DNA from 2 places in the Megasphaera sp. SC8-1 genome. Region 1 is predicted to be linked to the other one. Evidence: a T-box and tRNA genes for the amino acid it is inferred to sense, from the RefSeq annotation. Region 1 holds a T-box; the other holds one or more tRNA genes.
What was found. A T-box is a leader RNA that pairs with one kind of tRNA and senses whether it is charged. The one in region 1 lies ahead of thrS (threonine--tRNA ligase), so its partner is inferred to be a tRNA-Thr.
Positions count from the first base shown of each region.

Region 1 (7,978 bases):
CGGTTTCCCTTTGCGCTAACCCGATTTGGCAGTTCGGTACAGAAGCTCAGAAAGAAAAATTCCTCGTTCCTTTGGTTGAAGGCACTAAACTCGGCGCTTTCGGCTTGACCGAACCGAACGCAGGTACTGATGCTTCCGGCCAGCAGACCATTGCTACTAAGAACGATGACGGCACTTACACGTTGAACGGCTCCAAGATCTTCATCACCAACGGCGGCGCTGCTGACATCTACATCGTCTTCGCTATGACCGATAAGAGCAAAGGCAACCACGGCATTACAGCCTTCATCCTCGAAGACGGTACTCCGGGCTTCACTTACGGCAAGAAAGAAGACAAGATGGGCATCCATACTTCGCAGACCATGGAACTCGTATTCCAGGACGTCAAAGTTCCGGCTGAAAACATGCTCGGCGAAGAAGGCAAAGGCTTCAAGATTGCTATGATGACCTTGGACGGCGGCCGTATCGGCGTTGCTGCTCAGGCTCTCGGCATTGCAGAAGCTGCTTTGGCAGATGCTGTTGAATACTCCAAACAGCGTGTACAGTTCGGCAAACCGCTCTGCAAATTCCAGTCCATTTCCTTCAAACTGGCTGACATGAAGATGCAGATCGAAGCTGCTCGTAACCTCGTTTACAAAGCTGCTTGCAAGAAACAGGAAGGCAAACCCTTCACCGTTGACGCTGCTATCGCAAAACGCGTTGCTTCCGACGTCGCTATGCGCGTAACGACCGAAGCTGTCCAGATCTTCGGCGGCTATGGCTACAGCGAAGAATATCCGGTTGCTCGTCACATGCGCGATGCTAAGATCACTCAGATCTACGAAGGCACGAACGAAGTTCAGCTCATGGTTACAGGTGGTGCTCTGTTAAGATAATTGAAGTTTATGCTCGGGCCTGGCCCTTTGCTGGGCCCGTTACATAAAAAAAGATTTTAGGAGGCAAACGTAAATGGAAATATTGGTATGTGTCAAACAGGTTCCGGACACTGCAGAAGTTAAGATTGACCCCGTAAAACATACGGTCATCCGCGCTGGTGTTCCTAACATTTTTAACCCCTTCGACCAGAACGCTTTGGAAGCAGCTCTCGCATTGAAAGATGCTGACAAAGACGTAAAAATCACACTTCTCTCGATGGGTCCTGATCAGGCAAAAGACGTTCTTCGTGAAGGCCTTGCAATGGGCGCTGACGATGCTTATCTTCTGTCCGACCGCAAACTCGGTGGTTCCGATACGTTAGCTACGGGCTATGCTTTGGCACAGGCTATCAAAAAATTGGCTGCTGACAAAGGTATCGAACAGTTCGATATCATCCTCTGCGGCAAACAGGCTATTGACGGCGATACCGCACAGGTTGGCCCGCAGATCGCTTGCGAACTCGGTATTCCTCAGATTACGTATGCCCGCGACATCAAAGTCGAAGGCGACAAAGTTACTGTTCAGCAGGAAAACGAAGAAGGCTACATCGTAACAGAAGCTAACTTCCCGGTATTGATTACCGCTGTTAAAGACTTGAACGAACCGCGTTTCCCGACCATTCGTGGCACGATGAAAGCAAAACGCCGCGAAATCCCGAACTTGGACGCTGCTGCTGTTGCAGCTGACGACGCTCAGATCGGTTTGTCTGGCTCTCCGACTAAAGTCCGTAAGATTTTCACACCGCCTCAGAGATCCGGTGGTCTCGTTCTCAAAGTTGAAGATGACAACGAACAGGCAATCGTCGACCAGGTCATGGAAAAACTGGTTGCCCAGAAAATCATTTAATCTAAGGAGGAACAGTGAAAATGGATTTAGCAGAATATAAAGGCATTTATGTAATTGCTGAACAGTTCGAAGGCAAATTACGTGATGTATCTTTCGAATTGTTGGGCCAGGCTCGCATCTTGGCTGACACCATCGGCGACGAAGTCGGTGCAATCCTCATTGGTAAAGACGTAAAACCGTTGGCTCAGGAACTTATCGCTCACGGTGCTCATAAAGTATACGTTTATGATGATCCTCAGCTCGAACATTACAATACGACGGCTTATGCAAAAGTTATTTGCGATTTCTTCCATGAAGAAAAACCGAACGTATTCCTCGTTGGCGCTACCAACATCGGCCGTGACCTCGGCCCGCGTGTCGCTAATTCCTTGAAGACTGGCCTCACCGCTGACTGCACGCAGCTCGGCGTTGACGACGACAAAAAGACCATCGTATGGACCCGTCCGGCTCTCGGCGGCAACATCATGGCTGAAATCATCTGCCCGGACAACCGTCCGCAGATGGGTACTGTCCGTCCGCATGTCTTCAAAAAACCGGAAGCAGATCCTTCTGCAACTGGCGAAGTTATCGAAAAGAAAGCTAACCTCTCCGATGCTGACTTCATGACCAAATTCGTCGAACTCATCAAATTGGGCGGCGAAGGCGTTAAAATCGAAGACGCTGACGTTATCGTTGCTGGCGGCCGTGGCATGAACAGTGAAGAACCGTTCAAGACCGGTATCCTCAAAGAATGTGCAGACGTCCTCGGCGGCGCTGTTGGTGCATCCCGTGCAGCTGTTGACGCTGGCTGGATCGATGCTCTCCATCAGGTTGGCCAGACTGGTAAAACAGTTGGTCCGAAGATCTACATTGCATGCGCTATTTCCGGTGCTATCCAGCACTTGGCAGGCATGACTGGTTCTGACTGCATCATCGCTATCAACAAAGACGAAGATGCTCCGATCTTCAAAGTCTGCGACTATGGTATCGTAGGCGATGTCTTCAAAGTTCTCCCGCTCCTCACAGAAGCCATCAAGAAACAGAAAGGCATTGCATAAGTTATCTAACCGTGCATAATAAAAAGGCTACTGCATTTGCAGTAGCCTTTTTGTGGTTCGTTTGGCGTTTGCCGTTTGGCGAATATTCTTCGAACCACGGCAAACGACCCACGACAAACGATTGCCAGACGAATATTTGTATGATATCCGAAACCTTTGCACACCACACCCTTGACAAGCCTCATCTCGTGCCGTATAATTTACGCATACATAGAGATATGTAAGAAGCTTTGAAAAGGATATGACTCGATAGTCCCTTTATTCCAGAGAGAGGCACAGTGGTGTGAGTGCCTTATGAAGCCTAGCGAGTTACCGCCTTGGAGCTGAATCTCCGAACTGAGTAGGGGATTCCGGCCGCCCCGTTATCGCGCTTGAGTACATCGGAATTTTTTTCTGGTGAACTAGGGTGGAACCACGTGAGTTAAGCTCTCGTCCCTTGAGGACGAGAGCTTTTTTTTATTAAGGAGGATGTTTGTAATGGCAGAATTAGTATTAAAAGACGGAAGCAAAAAACAGTTTCCCGATGGCATCTCTCTTGCCGAAGCTGTCAAACAGCTCAGCAACAGTCTTGCAAAGAAAGTATTAGTAGCAAAAGTCAATGGTGAAGTCACGGACCTCCGTGAAACTATCGTCGACGGTTCGACCGTTGAATTTCTCACCTTCGCCGACCAGGAAGGGAAAGATACCCTCCGCCATACAGCATCTCATGTCATGGCTCAGGCTATCCAGCACCTCTTCCCGGGTGTTAAATTTGCTATTGGCCCGTCCATTGAAAACGGTTTCTACTACGACCTCGATACAGAACACCGTTTCACACAGGAAGACTTCGCCGCTATCGAAGCTGAAATGGCCAAGATCGTCAAAGAAAACCTCCCTATCACTAAAGAAGTCTTGTCCCGCGCCGATGCTTTGAAGCTCTTCAAAGACGCCGGTCAGGATTATAAAGTAGAACTCATTGAAGACCTTCCGGAAGATGCTGTCATCTCCCTCTACCGCCAGGGCGACTTCGTCGACCTCTGTGCCGGTCCGCACTGCGCTTCGACAGGCGCCGTCAAGGCCTTCAAACTGCGTACCGTTGCCGGCGCTTACTGGCGCGGTGATGAACACAACAAGATGCTCCAGCGTATTTACGGTACCGCTTTTGAAAAGAAATCGGAACTCGATGAATACTTGAAGATGATGGAAGAAGCTGAAAAACGCGACCATCGCAAGCTGGGCAAACAGCTCGACTTGTTCAGCTTCCACGAAGAAGGTCCGGGCTTCCCGTTCTTCCATCCCAAGGGAATGATCTTGCGCAACAACCTGCTCAAGTTCTGGCATGAACTCCATGACGAAGCCGATTACGATGAAATCATGACACCGCTGATCCTCAACCGTCACCTCTGGGAACAGTCCGGCCACTGGGATCACTACCGCGATAACATGTATTTCACCACCATCGATGAACAGCCCTATGCCATCAAACCGATGAACTGCCCCGGCGGCATCCTGGTCTATAAGAGCAATGTCCACAGCTATCGTGATTTCCCCATGCGCATGGCTGAACTCGGCCTGGTCCATCGTCACGAACTCCACGGTGCCCTCCACGGCTTGTTCCGCGTCCGCTGCTTCACTCAGGACGACGCCCATATCTTCATGCTGCCGAGCCAGATGAAAGAAGAAATCTCCGGCGTCATGGACCTCTTCGACAAGGCATACAAACAGTTCGGCCTGGAATACCACGTCGAATTGTCCACTCGTCCGGAAGACTCCATGGGCTCCGACGAAATCTGGGAACTGGCTACCAAGACCTTGCATGATGTCATCGAAGAACGCCACATCCCGTACGTCATCAACGAAGGCGACGGCGCCTTCTACGGCCCGAAACTGGACTTCCACCTGAAAGACTCCATCGGCCGTACCTGGCAGTGCGGTACCATCCAGCTCGATATGCTCATGCCGGAACGCTTCGACATGACTTACATCGGCGAAGATGGCCAGAAACACCGTCCGGTCATGGTCCATCGCGCCTGCTTCGGCAGTATCGAACGCTTCCTGGGCATCATCACTGAAAACTATGCCGGTGCTTTCCCGGTATGGCTGGCTCCGGTCCAGATCAAGTTCCTGCCCATTTCGGACAAACACCTGGCTTACTGCAAAGACCTGGCTAAGAAATTCAAGAAACTGGGTATCCGCGTCGAAGTCGATGAAAGCAGCGAAAAGATCGGCTACAAGATCCGCAAGGCACAGATGGAAAAAGTTCCTTACATGGCCGTCGTCGGCGACAAGGAAATGGAAAACGGTACCCTCGGCCTGCGTGACCGTTCTAAAGGCGATTTAGGTGCCAAACCGATCGACGAAGTCGTCGCCCACATCCAGAAACTCACCGAAACAAGAGAAGGCTAATATAGTAAGTTTGAAGTTGAAAGTTTGATGTTTGATGTGAATGGGTAAAATTTAAAACCTCACATCAAACATCAAGCATCAAACGTCAAACATTAAAGTTAAAGGGTCCTTACATGATAGGCGAAATGTTCATGTGAAGGCCCTTTTTTCTCATCACCAAAGGAGTAACATTATGATAATCAACTGGTATCCCGGCCATATGGCCAAGGCCAAGCGCCTGATTCAGGAAAATCTCAAGATCATCGATGTCGTCATCGAACTCGTCGATGCCCGCATTCCCATGAGCAGCACCAATCCCATGATCAAGTCCCTCATCGGCGACAAGCCGTCCATCGTCGTCCTCAACAAGGCCGACCTGGCCGATCCGGCTGTCCTTGACGAATGGGTGGCCTATTATAAGCAGCAGGGCCGCAAAGTCCTGGCCTTGAACAGTAAAGGCGGCAAGGGCGTGAAACAGCTCATTTCCCTCGTCCGTTCCCTGGCAGCGCCGAAGCTGGCCCGCTGGAAGGCAAGGGGCCTCAAGAACCGTGCCGTCCGGACCATGATCCTGGGCATCCCCAATGTCGGCAAGTCGACGCTCATCAATAAATTGTCCCGCCGCAGTGCGGCCAAGACAGCAGATAAACCGGGCGAAACGAAGGGCAAGCAGTGGGTCCACATCGGCGACCAGCTCGACCTTCTGGATACGCCGGGCGTCTTGTGGCCGAAACTGGAAAACCAGGTCAGCGCCTACCGCCTGGCTGCGACGGGCGCCATTTCCGACACGGTCTTCGATATGGAAACGGTCCTCTTGCAGCTCGTCGAACAGCTGTCGGCCCAGTATCCGGATGAACTGAAAGGCCGCTATAAATTGGACAGCCTCTGTGAAAAGCCCCTGGATACGATCGAAGCCATCGGCCGCAAGCGGGGCTGTATCGTATCGGGTGGCGTCGTCGACCTGGAAAAGACCTATAAACTCATCCTCAAGGAATTTCGTGAAGGCAAGATCGGTGCCATTTCCCTGGACCGCCTGGGCGATTTCGAAGGGGAGGACTGACCATGGATATCGAGAAATTCCGAGTCGCCGACCTTAAAGCTCAGTTAGCCGCTGGCGATGACGTACAGGAACTCCTGGCAGCCATGAAAGAAGATAGCCGCGTGTCGGTCCGCAAACTGGCCGCTGCCTATATGCGCCAGAAAATCCGGGAAGAAGCTGAGCGGGAACGGGTCCTCCATATGTATGCCCAGGAAACGGTCTATTATAACCAAGGCCTGTACCACGTGGCCGGTATCGACGAAGCTGGCCGCGGCCCGGCAGCCGGACCGGTCATGGTAGCCGCCGTCATATTGCCGCCATATTGGGAATGTCCCGGCCTCAATGACAGTAAAAAAGTCCCGCCAGCCAAGCGGGACCTGCTCTATGATAAGATCATGGCCGAAGCCGTCGCCGTATCCTGCATGGCCAAGTCGGAAAAAGAAATCGACGAGCTCGACATTTACCACGCTACCATGCAGGGCATGTATGACGCCGTCAACGGCCTGGCTGTGCCGGCGGAAGCGGTCCTGGTCGATGCCATGCCCCTCCGGGAACTGACCGTGCCCCACAAGTCCTTAGTCCACGGCGATGCCCTGAGCGCATCTATCGCCGCCGCTTCTATCATCGCCAAGGTCACCCGTGACCGGCTCATGGTGGAATACGATAAAAAATATCCCCAGTACGGCTTTGCCGTCCACAAGGGATATTTGACGAAAATGCATATGGAAGCGTTGCGGGAATACGGACCGTGTCCGATTCACCGCCGCTCTTTTGAACCCATCAAGAGCATGATGAAGGGCCTTTCAGAATAGGTCCTTCCGCCAGAGCATGATGACGGCGACGATGGTGCAGCACATGGCAATGCCTACGACGTAGTAGAAACCGGCCGCTGTGTCCTGGAAGGGGACAGGGACGTTGATGCCCCACAAGCTGAAGATGATTGTCGGGACGGCCAGCATGATCGTAATGGATGCCAGAAATTTCATGACCAGGTTCAGGTTGTTGGAAATGATCGAGGCGAAGGTATCGGACATATTCATGAGGATATTGGAATACATCTCGACCATTTCGATAGCCTGCTTGTTCTCGATGATGACATCTTCCAGGAGGTCTTCGTCTTCTTCATACATCTTGATGAGATGGTGGAGCGACGTATTGCGGCGCAGGCGCATGAGCCGTTCCATGACGATGCCGTTGCTGCGCAGGGCTGACGTGAAGTAGGTCAGTGATTTCTGTAATTCCAGGAGCAGGAAAAATTCCTTGTTGCGCATGGAATGGCGCAGGATTTCTTCGATGTCGTCGGTCCGGCGGTTAATCTGCATCAAGTAGCGCAGGAACAGCGTCGCCGAACGATAGAGGATCTGGAATAGGAAACGCGTCTTCTTGAAGGTATAGAACAGGGGATACTTGTTCTCTGTGAAAGCACGCATGACTTCTGTTTCTTGAATACAGAGGGTGATGATGAAGTCCGGTGTGATGAAAATGCCCAGCGGCAAGGTGTCATAACTATCCGTTTCCAAGATGATCGGGATGTTGATGACGACGAAGATGTAATTGTCTTCGATTTCGACGTGCGAACGTTCTTCCGTGTCCAAGGCGGTTTTCAGGACATCAGTGGGGATTTCCGTGACCATGGATACGAGCTGTAAATCTTCGGAATCCGGATTTACGACGTGGATCCATGAACCTTTTTCAGCCGATGCCAGGGAAATGTTGTCTTCCAGATGGCCGTTGCTGTGTTTATAAACTTGAATCATTACGGTACTCTCCCTTTCTGCAG
Region 1 is NZ_JANFQH010000027.1:40,291-48,268, forward strand. Features, by position in the region: gene NOS26_RS08415 (acyl-CoA dehydrogenase) at 1-875, shown strand, start outside; gene NOS26_RS08420 (electron transfer flavoprotein subunit beta/FixA family protein) at 949-1,761, shown strand; gene NOS26_RS08425 (electron transfer flavoprotein subunit alpha/FixB family protein) at 1,782-2,798, shown strand; T-box leader at 3,020-3,238, shown strand; gene thrS (threonine--tRNA ligase) at 3,276-5,183, shown strand; gene ylqF (ribosome biogenesis GTPase YlqF) at 5,356-6,219, shown strand; gene NOS26_RS08440 (ribonuclease HII) at 6,222-7,010, shown strand; gene NOS26_RS08445 (magnesium transporter CorA family protein) at 7,002-7,955, opposite strand.

Region 2 (7,978 bases), on a different contig from region 1:
GAGGTCTTCTTTGGTTACGTCATTGAGCTTGCCGCCGAGCTGACGGGGATCGAGGAAAGTTTCCAGACCGATGTCGGTGAAGACGCCGAGCTTATGACCTGCCAAGGCGCGGAACCAGTGGACCAACGTGCCCTGCGAGAAGTTGTAAGCTTCAATCTTGTTTTCGACAGCCAGTTTACCGATAGCCGGTACAGTCTGCCAGTGACCGATGATGGCGCGTTTCAAAAGGCCTGTGTGTGCCAGATGTTCAGCGGCACGGCCATCGCGTTTGCCCTGAGAGCCTGCATAGATGTAGGTCAAGTTCTGCGGGGTGTTCGTGTCCAGGAACCGTTTTTCCAAAGCTTTGGTCAGTGCTTCCGGATGGGCGCTGCTGACAAAGCCGATAGACGTAATCGTGTCGTTGTCTTTTACGAGCTGAGCTGCTTGTTCAGCTGTAATGATTTCTACTTTTCTCATTACCGTAACTTCCTCCTGCTAAATGGAATGTATCGACGCTTCTGTCGTACTGCCTTTGTGAAAATTTTCCAAAGGTGAATTACTGACTAGAATGATATCATGGAAAATCCATAACGTCAATGAATAAATCGTGATAAATTAGTTAAAATGCATGGAAAATGCACAAATCCATTCCACTTTAGAATTATAAATTTTGATATTTATAATTATTTATATAAAAGATAATCGTACCCTTTCTGTCCACGAAAACAGCTATATATGGCCATATAAATGACATTCAAAGCAAATATTCCCAAAAATAAAATGATACTATTTATCATAAATTAGGAAACCCCTGTAAAATAGCCATGACCAAAAAGTACTGTTGAAAACCAAGCATGATAATTCGTTATAGTATGTGAAAAACGGCACTTATTCTTTCGTTATAGAATAGTTCGTAAAGGGAAGTTTTGTGACTAGTGGTTCGTGGCTAGTGGTTCGTGGCTCGCCTGAATCATCTGAAAAGGGGCTGTCACACAAAAGCACATGCTATTATGTGAGGCCCCTTTCTCCTTATAGTCTGTAGTATGAAGTTTGTAGCTTTCAGCAAAACATTTAAATTTAAAACCATCTACTAACCACTAACTGCTAGCCACTAACAACTTGAAAGGGACTGTCGCATGTGCGACAGTCCCTTTTTCCCTACCCTACCAGGACCTGTCCGAAGTAGACGATGGCCCCTAAGAGGATGATATATGGTACATAGACTTTCATGATTGCCTGAAGGATTTCGTTATCCTTGCCGGTCAGGGAGATGGCCCCGACGGCAATGGCGATACTTTGCGGCGAAATCATCTTGCCCGCGCAGGTACCAGCCGAGTTGGCAGCGGCCAGCCAGGCTTTATTGGCATTGATGGCGGCAGCAGCATCGGTCTGGAGGTTGCCGAAGAGGACGTTACTGGACGTACCGGAACCGGTGATGAACGTGCCGACAGAGCCGATGAGCGGTGCAATGGCCGGATACATCATACCCGTCGCTTCGACAGCCGTGCGGGCGATATCCGATGTCATGCCGCTGTAGCCCATGACTTTCGCCGTAGCGATGACGGCAATGATGGTGATGATCGTATTGCGGAGGCCTTTGATGGTGTTCAGCAAGACGAAGAACATTTCACTGAAGCGGGCCGACTGGGCTTTGCCGCTGATGAAGGCAGCCAGGAGAATGAGGATACCCGGTGTATTGACCCAGATGAAGGTATAAGGTACGCCGCCCTGACCGGTATAGATGAGGACCGACGATTTAATAGCCATGAGCGGAGCATGGATGAAAGGAACGAGTTTCGACGTCAACAGTAAGAAGACGAAGATCAAGATGAAGGGCAGGCAAGCCAGCAGACCGCCGCGGAGCGGTACGTGAGCCGGGTTGATGTCCATGGCATATTCCGGATCATTGACAGGACGGAAATGGGAATAGACGACGATGAGGGCCATGATGACAATGGACGCACCCATGACAGCCAGTTCCGGGCCGACAAAAGACGAAACGATGAGTTCCGGCACAGCCAGACCCAGGGCCGAAAGCAGGGTGATCATGAAGACGCCTTTGAGGGCTTTCAGCGATCCGCCGACGATGGCGACGATGATGAACGGGCAAAGGATATTGAGCGGCAAGAGCTGCAAGCTGATGTATGTCGACAGCTGTACCGGATCGATACCTGTCAAGTTGGCCAAAGTGCTGGCCGGAATACCAATGGAACCATACGTCGTAGGAACGGAGTTAGCGACCAGGCAGACCAGGATGGCCTTGATCGGGTCGAAACCCATGGCAACCAGCATCGAGGCCGGGATAGCGATAGCCGTACCAAAGCCGGCCATGCCTTCCATGAAGGCACCGAAGCCCCAGCCGATGAGCAGGGCCAGGACGCGGCGGTCCTTGCTGACCGTCGTCAACATGTGCTTGACGATGTCCATGCTCTTGGTGTACAGCGTCAGATTATACGTAAAGATAGCAGCGATGATGACCAGCAAGATAGGCCAACATGCCAGGGCCACGCCTTCCAGAGCAGCCGTAGCGGCATCCATGCCAGGCATATGATACCAAGCCAGGGCGACAGCAAAAGAAATGATGAGTGCAATCGGACAAGCCTTGAAGCTTTGCATCTTCAAGAAGCCCAGCGAGATGATGAGCCACAGAATCGGTGACAGTGCCAATAAAAATACCATAATACAAATTCTCCCTTTCTTTGTTCAATTTTGAACTTACTATATGCTCAAAAACTATTAATAATTAAATAATTAATTCCCGAACAATATGATATTATTATATAATAGAGAAAGGGAATAAATCAACAGCTTAGTAATGCTATTAAAGTATAGGTATTGCCTCAGTTAGACGAAAAACGCAAGGATATTGTTCCATTCTGGCAATCATTCTTATTTCAAGACCTTATTCTTTTTTTCACGTAGTAAGGGGCTGTCGCGCGTGCGACAGCCCCTTTTCTTTCCCTACTTCCCTTCCCGCTGTACGTAAACGACGCGCTGGGGATAAGGGATATCAATGCCATTGGCATCGAAGGTGTCCTTGACTTTAGACATGATATCGTAGTAGACGGGATAGTAATCCGCCTTGGCAACCCTGGGAAAGGCGGCGATGCGGACGGAGTTCTCTGCAAATTCACGGATACCGATTTCCAGGGTATCGGCATTGAGGATCCTTTTATCGTCTTGAAAGACCTGTTTCAGCAAGGCAATGGCTTTATGGTGGTCATTCTGATAACCGATATCGAAGAAAAAAGTAATGTAACGATCTTCCTGGTAAGAGCTATTGGTTACCTGGGACGACGTGATGATAGAATTCGGGATGAAAATGGTCTTATTGTCCTTGGTCGTAATGGCCGTATTCATCATCTGTATCCCTTTGACGCTGCCTTCTACGCCGCCGACGGCAATCCAATCACCGGCTTTGAAAGGCTTGAAGATCAGGATCAAAAGGCCTGAAGCAAAATTCGACAGATTGTTCTGTAACGCCAGGCCGACAGCCAGGCCGAAGGCACCGAAAGCGGCCAGGAAGGAATTCGTCGGAATCCCCGCCTTATTCAGTGCCGACAGCAGGACCAGGGCCATGATGGCATAATAAATCAGCTGGCTGACAAAGGTGATGACCGTATGGTCGTAATTGGCATGAGTCATCATGCGGACAGCCAAGTTCTTGAACCCTCTGGCCACGTAGCGGCCAACGATGAAGATGACAATGGCATAGATGACATCCGGGCCGTGATTGAGCAAAAATTCCTTGAACTGGTCCAGCGTCGTGACGCTCTGCGTGACCTGATTCTGGACATCGGCCTGGACGACATGGGCCGCCTGCTGTGCCGTATCAGCCGTATTTTCAGCAATATTCATAGTTGCACCCTCCTCTCGTGTGTGCTTCTATTATACCCGGGTTCGTGGCTAGTGGCTAGGGGCTAGTGGCTCGTGGCTGGTGACCAGTGGCCCGGCTCTCCTGCTAGGAGAGCTGTCAGCGCAGCTGACTGAGAGGTTAACCTCTCCGGCCCTTCGGGCCACCTCTCCTATGAGGAGAGGCTTTGGTGCTCCATATTACTGTAACCGCGATTCCCTCAGAATCAAGCGGGTCGCCCTTTGGGCGACCCCTACGAAATCGCAGCCAGGCGATAAATCTTTCACGGTCTGTGACCTTGTGCATAAAGGCACGCAAAAAAGAGGCCGTCGCATATGCGACAGCCTCTTTTTCAAGTTTGAAGTTGACAGTCAACGATCAAACAATATTTTAGCCTTCGATTTCGGATACGACACCGGCACCTACGGTACGGCCGCCTTCACGGATAGCGAAGCGCAGGCCTGCTTCAATAGCAATCGGTGTGATGAGTTCGACATCCATCTTGACGTTATCGCCAGGCATGCACATTTCCGTGCCTTCCGGCAGGTTGATGACGCCCGTTACGTCAGTGGTACGGAAGTAGAACTGCGGACGATAGCCGTTGAAGAACGGCGTATGACGGCCGCCTTCATCTTTGGTCAGGACATAGACCTGAGCCTTGAATTTCGTGTGCGGATGAATGGTGCCCGGTTTAGCCAGGACCTGGCCGCGTTCGACATCTTTACGGTCGATGCCGCGGAGCAAGGCGCCGATGTTGTCGCCTGCTTCAGCGAGGTCGAGGATCTTACGGAACATTTCAACGCCCGTAACGACCGTATCTTTCGGTTTATCGGCGAGGCCGACGATTTCGACAGGGTCACCGACTTTAATCGTACCGCGTTCGACACGACCTGTAGCAACGGTGCCGCGGCCTGTAATGGTGAAGACGTCTTCGACAGGCATCAGGAACGGCTGGTCTGTCGGACGCTGCGGAGTCGGAATGTAGCTGTCGACGGCATCCATCAAGTCGAGGATGGATTTTTCAGCTTCCGGATCGCCTTCGAGGGCTTTCAATGCAGAACCTACGATGATAGGAACTTCATCGCCAGGATAATCATATTCAGTCAGGAGGTCACGGACTTCCATTTCAACGAGTTCAATCAGTTCCGGGTCGTCGACCTGGTCAGCTTTGTTGAGGTATACGACGATAGCCGGTACGCCGACCTGGCGGGCCAGCAGGATGTGTTCACGAGTCTGCGGCATCGGGCCGTCAGCTGCGGATACAACGAGGATAGCACCATCCATCTGAGCAGCACCGGTGATCATGTTCTTGACATAGTCAGCATGCCCCGGGCAGTCAACATGTGCATAGTGGCGTTTTTCCGTTTCATATTCGACGTGCGCCGTATTGATCGTAATACCACGTTCACGTTCTTCCGGTGCCTTGTCAATATCGGAGTAATCTTCGAACTTGGCAAAGCCCTTCTTTGCTAATACTTTCGTAATAGCAGCCGTCAATGTCGTTTTGCCATGGTCGACGTGACCAATCGTACCGATATTGACATGCGGTTTTGTTCTTTCATAATGTTCTTTTGCCATTGTAATCATTTCCTCCTTTAGGAAAAAAAACAGCTACCCACTTGTATTCTATCACACATCCATACTCTTTGCTTAAAAAAAAGATAAATTTAAACAAAAAATATTTTTGCATATAGAAATAACCTCGTATGCACGAGGTTATTAGTGTGGTGGCGGCTCGGAGATTCGAACTCTGGACACTGCGGGTATGAACCGCATGCTCTAGCCAACTGAGCTAAGCCGCCATGTGTGGAGCTATTGACCGGGATTGAACCGGTGACCTTATCCTTACCAAGGATACGCTCTACCGACTGAGCTACAACAGCTTATGAACTGGTCAAAGCCAATTATGAAGTTGTTTTTTACCTTGCAGTAAAAAAATTTGGTAGCGGGGGCAGGACTTGAACCTACGACCTTCGGGTTATGAGCCCGACGAGCTACCAACTGCTCCACCCCGCGATAATTGGTGGTGGGGGAAGGATTCGAACCTTCGAAGGCAAACGCCGGCAGATTTACAGTCTGCTCCCTTTAGCCACTCGGGAACCCCACCATTTACTGGAGCCAACGATAGGACTTGAACCTACAACCTACTGATTACAAGTCAGTTGCTCTACCAATTGAGCTACGTTGGCTTACTGTTCCGTGGAACGTAGTCTATTATATCAAAGGACTGACGTTCTGTCAAGAACTTTTTTATCAGCTTTTCTTATTTCTTCTGACGAGGCAGAACCTCGTTTCAAAAATCTCTGTCAGAACCGCTGACTTGATTAGTATACTATACCCCACGGAATAATGCAAGTACTTTTTTCACTTTTTTTAAATTAATTTGTCAAACTAGCCTTCATGCTGCGTATCCAGGTTGAGGAACAACGTGAACTCGTTCTTGAAGTACAATTTGACCGACCCGACAGGGCCATTGCGGTGCTTGGCCAGGATGACCTCGGTGATGTGCTGGTTCTCCGTTTCCTTGTCGTAGTAATCTTCGCGATACAAGAAGGAAACGATGTCCGCATCCTGTTCCAGGGCCCCCGATTCGCGGAGGTCACTGAGCATGGGTCGTTTATCCTGCCGGCTTTCGACGCTTCGGCTGAGCTGGGACAAGGCGATGAGCGGCACTTTCAGTTCCCGCGCCAGGGCCTTGAGGGAGCGGGAAATCTCGGAGATTTCCTGCTGCCGGCTTTCGGCATTACGACCCTGCATGAGCTGCAGATAGTCGACGATGATCAGGTCCAGGCCGTGTTCCGATTTGAGGCGCCGCGCCTTCGAGCGCATTTCGGCGACGGAAATGCCCGGCGTATCGTCGATATAAATAGGCGATTCATAGAGCTTGTCGCAGGCATCGGTCAGGCGCGTCCATTCTTCATCGCTGTTGAGCTGGCCTGTGCGCAGTTTCTGCGAATCGATATGGGCAATCTGGCAGAGCAGTCGCTGGACGAGCTGTTCCTGAGACATTTCCAGGGAAAAGAAGGCCACCGTCTTATGCTGGCGGACGCCGACGTTCTGGGCGATGTTCAGGGTAAAGGCCGTCTTGCCCATACTCGGCCGGGCAGCGACCAGGATCAAGTCTGACGGCTGCAAACCCGACGTCATGCGGTCCAGGTCGCGGAATCCCGTCGGCAGGCCCGTCAGGCCCGCTTTATTTTCATAGAGCTTGGTGATTTTATCGAGGGTCGCTTCGACGACGGTCCCGACGGAAGCAAAATCGCCGCGGTTCTTCGTATCCGATAACTGAAGGATACGCCGTTCGGCATCGTCCAGGAGGTCTTCCGTTTTCTTCTCGCCGTCATAGGCTTCTGTCGCCAGCTCGGTACAGGTGGAAATGAGATTCCGGGACAGGGCCTTCTCGACGACGATATTGGCATAGTATTCGGCGTTCGACGCCGTCCCTACCATATTGGGAAGATTCAGGACATAGCCGACGCCGCCGACGTCGTCCATTTTTTTCATGCGGTTCAATTCTTCCGGCAAGGTGATGACGTCGATTTCCTTGTTCTCCCGATGAAGATGTTCCATGGCTTCAAAGATGATGCGATGGGCATCGCGGTAAAAATCCCGGGGCTGGAGCTTTTCCATGGCGACGATGACGGCATCATGGGATAAGAGCATGGCCCCCAGGACGGCCTGTTCTGCTTCTACATTCTGCGGTGGAATCCGCTGTTCCATATTATGATTCCCCCTGTTTGACTAACATCAATTTCAATACATCGTCGATGGTGACGGCATAGTGGATATGGAGACCCAAATGGCGTTCCGGGATGTCGTGGGCATTTTCCTCTGGGATGATGATGCCCTTCATGCCGGCCTGGCGGGCGCCATAAGCCTTTTCAAAGACACCGCCAACGGGCTTGACCTGCCCCTGGATGGAAATTTCTCCGGTCAGGGCCATATCCTGGCGGACCGGCGTCCCCGTAATGGCCGAAATGAGGGCTGTCGTAATGGCACAGCCTGCAGACGGGCCGTCGATATTGCCGCCGCCGATGAAGTTGATGTTGACGTCGTAATCAGACAGTTCCTTCCCCGTCATGCGGCGGACGACAGCGGCGGCGTTGAACATGGAATCCTTGGCCATGGAACCGGCTGTGTCGTTGA
Region 2 is NZ_JANFQH010000013.1:69,609-77,586, reverse strand. Features, by position in the region: gene pct (propanoyl-CoA transferase Pct) at 1-456, opposite strand, end outside; gene NOS26_RS05220 (L-lactate permease) at 1,138-2,658, opposite strand; gene NOS26_RS05215 (mechanosensitive ion channel family protein) at 2,941-3,837, opposite strand; gene tuf (elongation factor Tu) at 4,223-5,410, opposite strand; tRNA gene NOS26_RS05205 (tRNA-Met) at 5,558-5,634, opposite strand; tRNA gene NOS26_RS05200 (tRNA-Thr) at 5,640-5,715, opposite strand; tRNA gene NOS26_RS05195 (tRNA-Met) at 5,773-5,848, opposite strand; tRNA gene NOS26_RS05190 (tRNA-Tyr) at 5,854-5,939, opposite strand; tRNA gene NOS26_RS05185 (tRNA-Thr) at 5,946-6,021, opposite strand; gene dnaB (replicative DNA helicase) at 6,224-7,552, opposite strand; gene lonC (Lon family ATP-dependent protease) at 7,554-7,978, opposite strand, start outside.
Region 2: it has a tRNA-Thr gene. The T-box ahead of thrS (threonine--tRNA ligase) is inferred to sense a tRNA for this amino acid. The anticodon was not compared.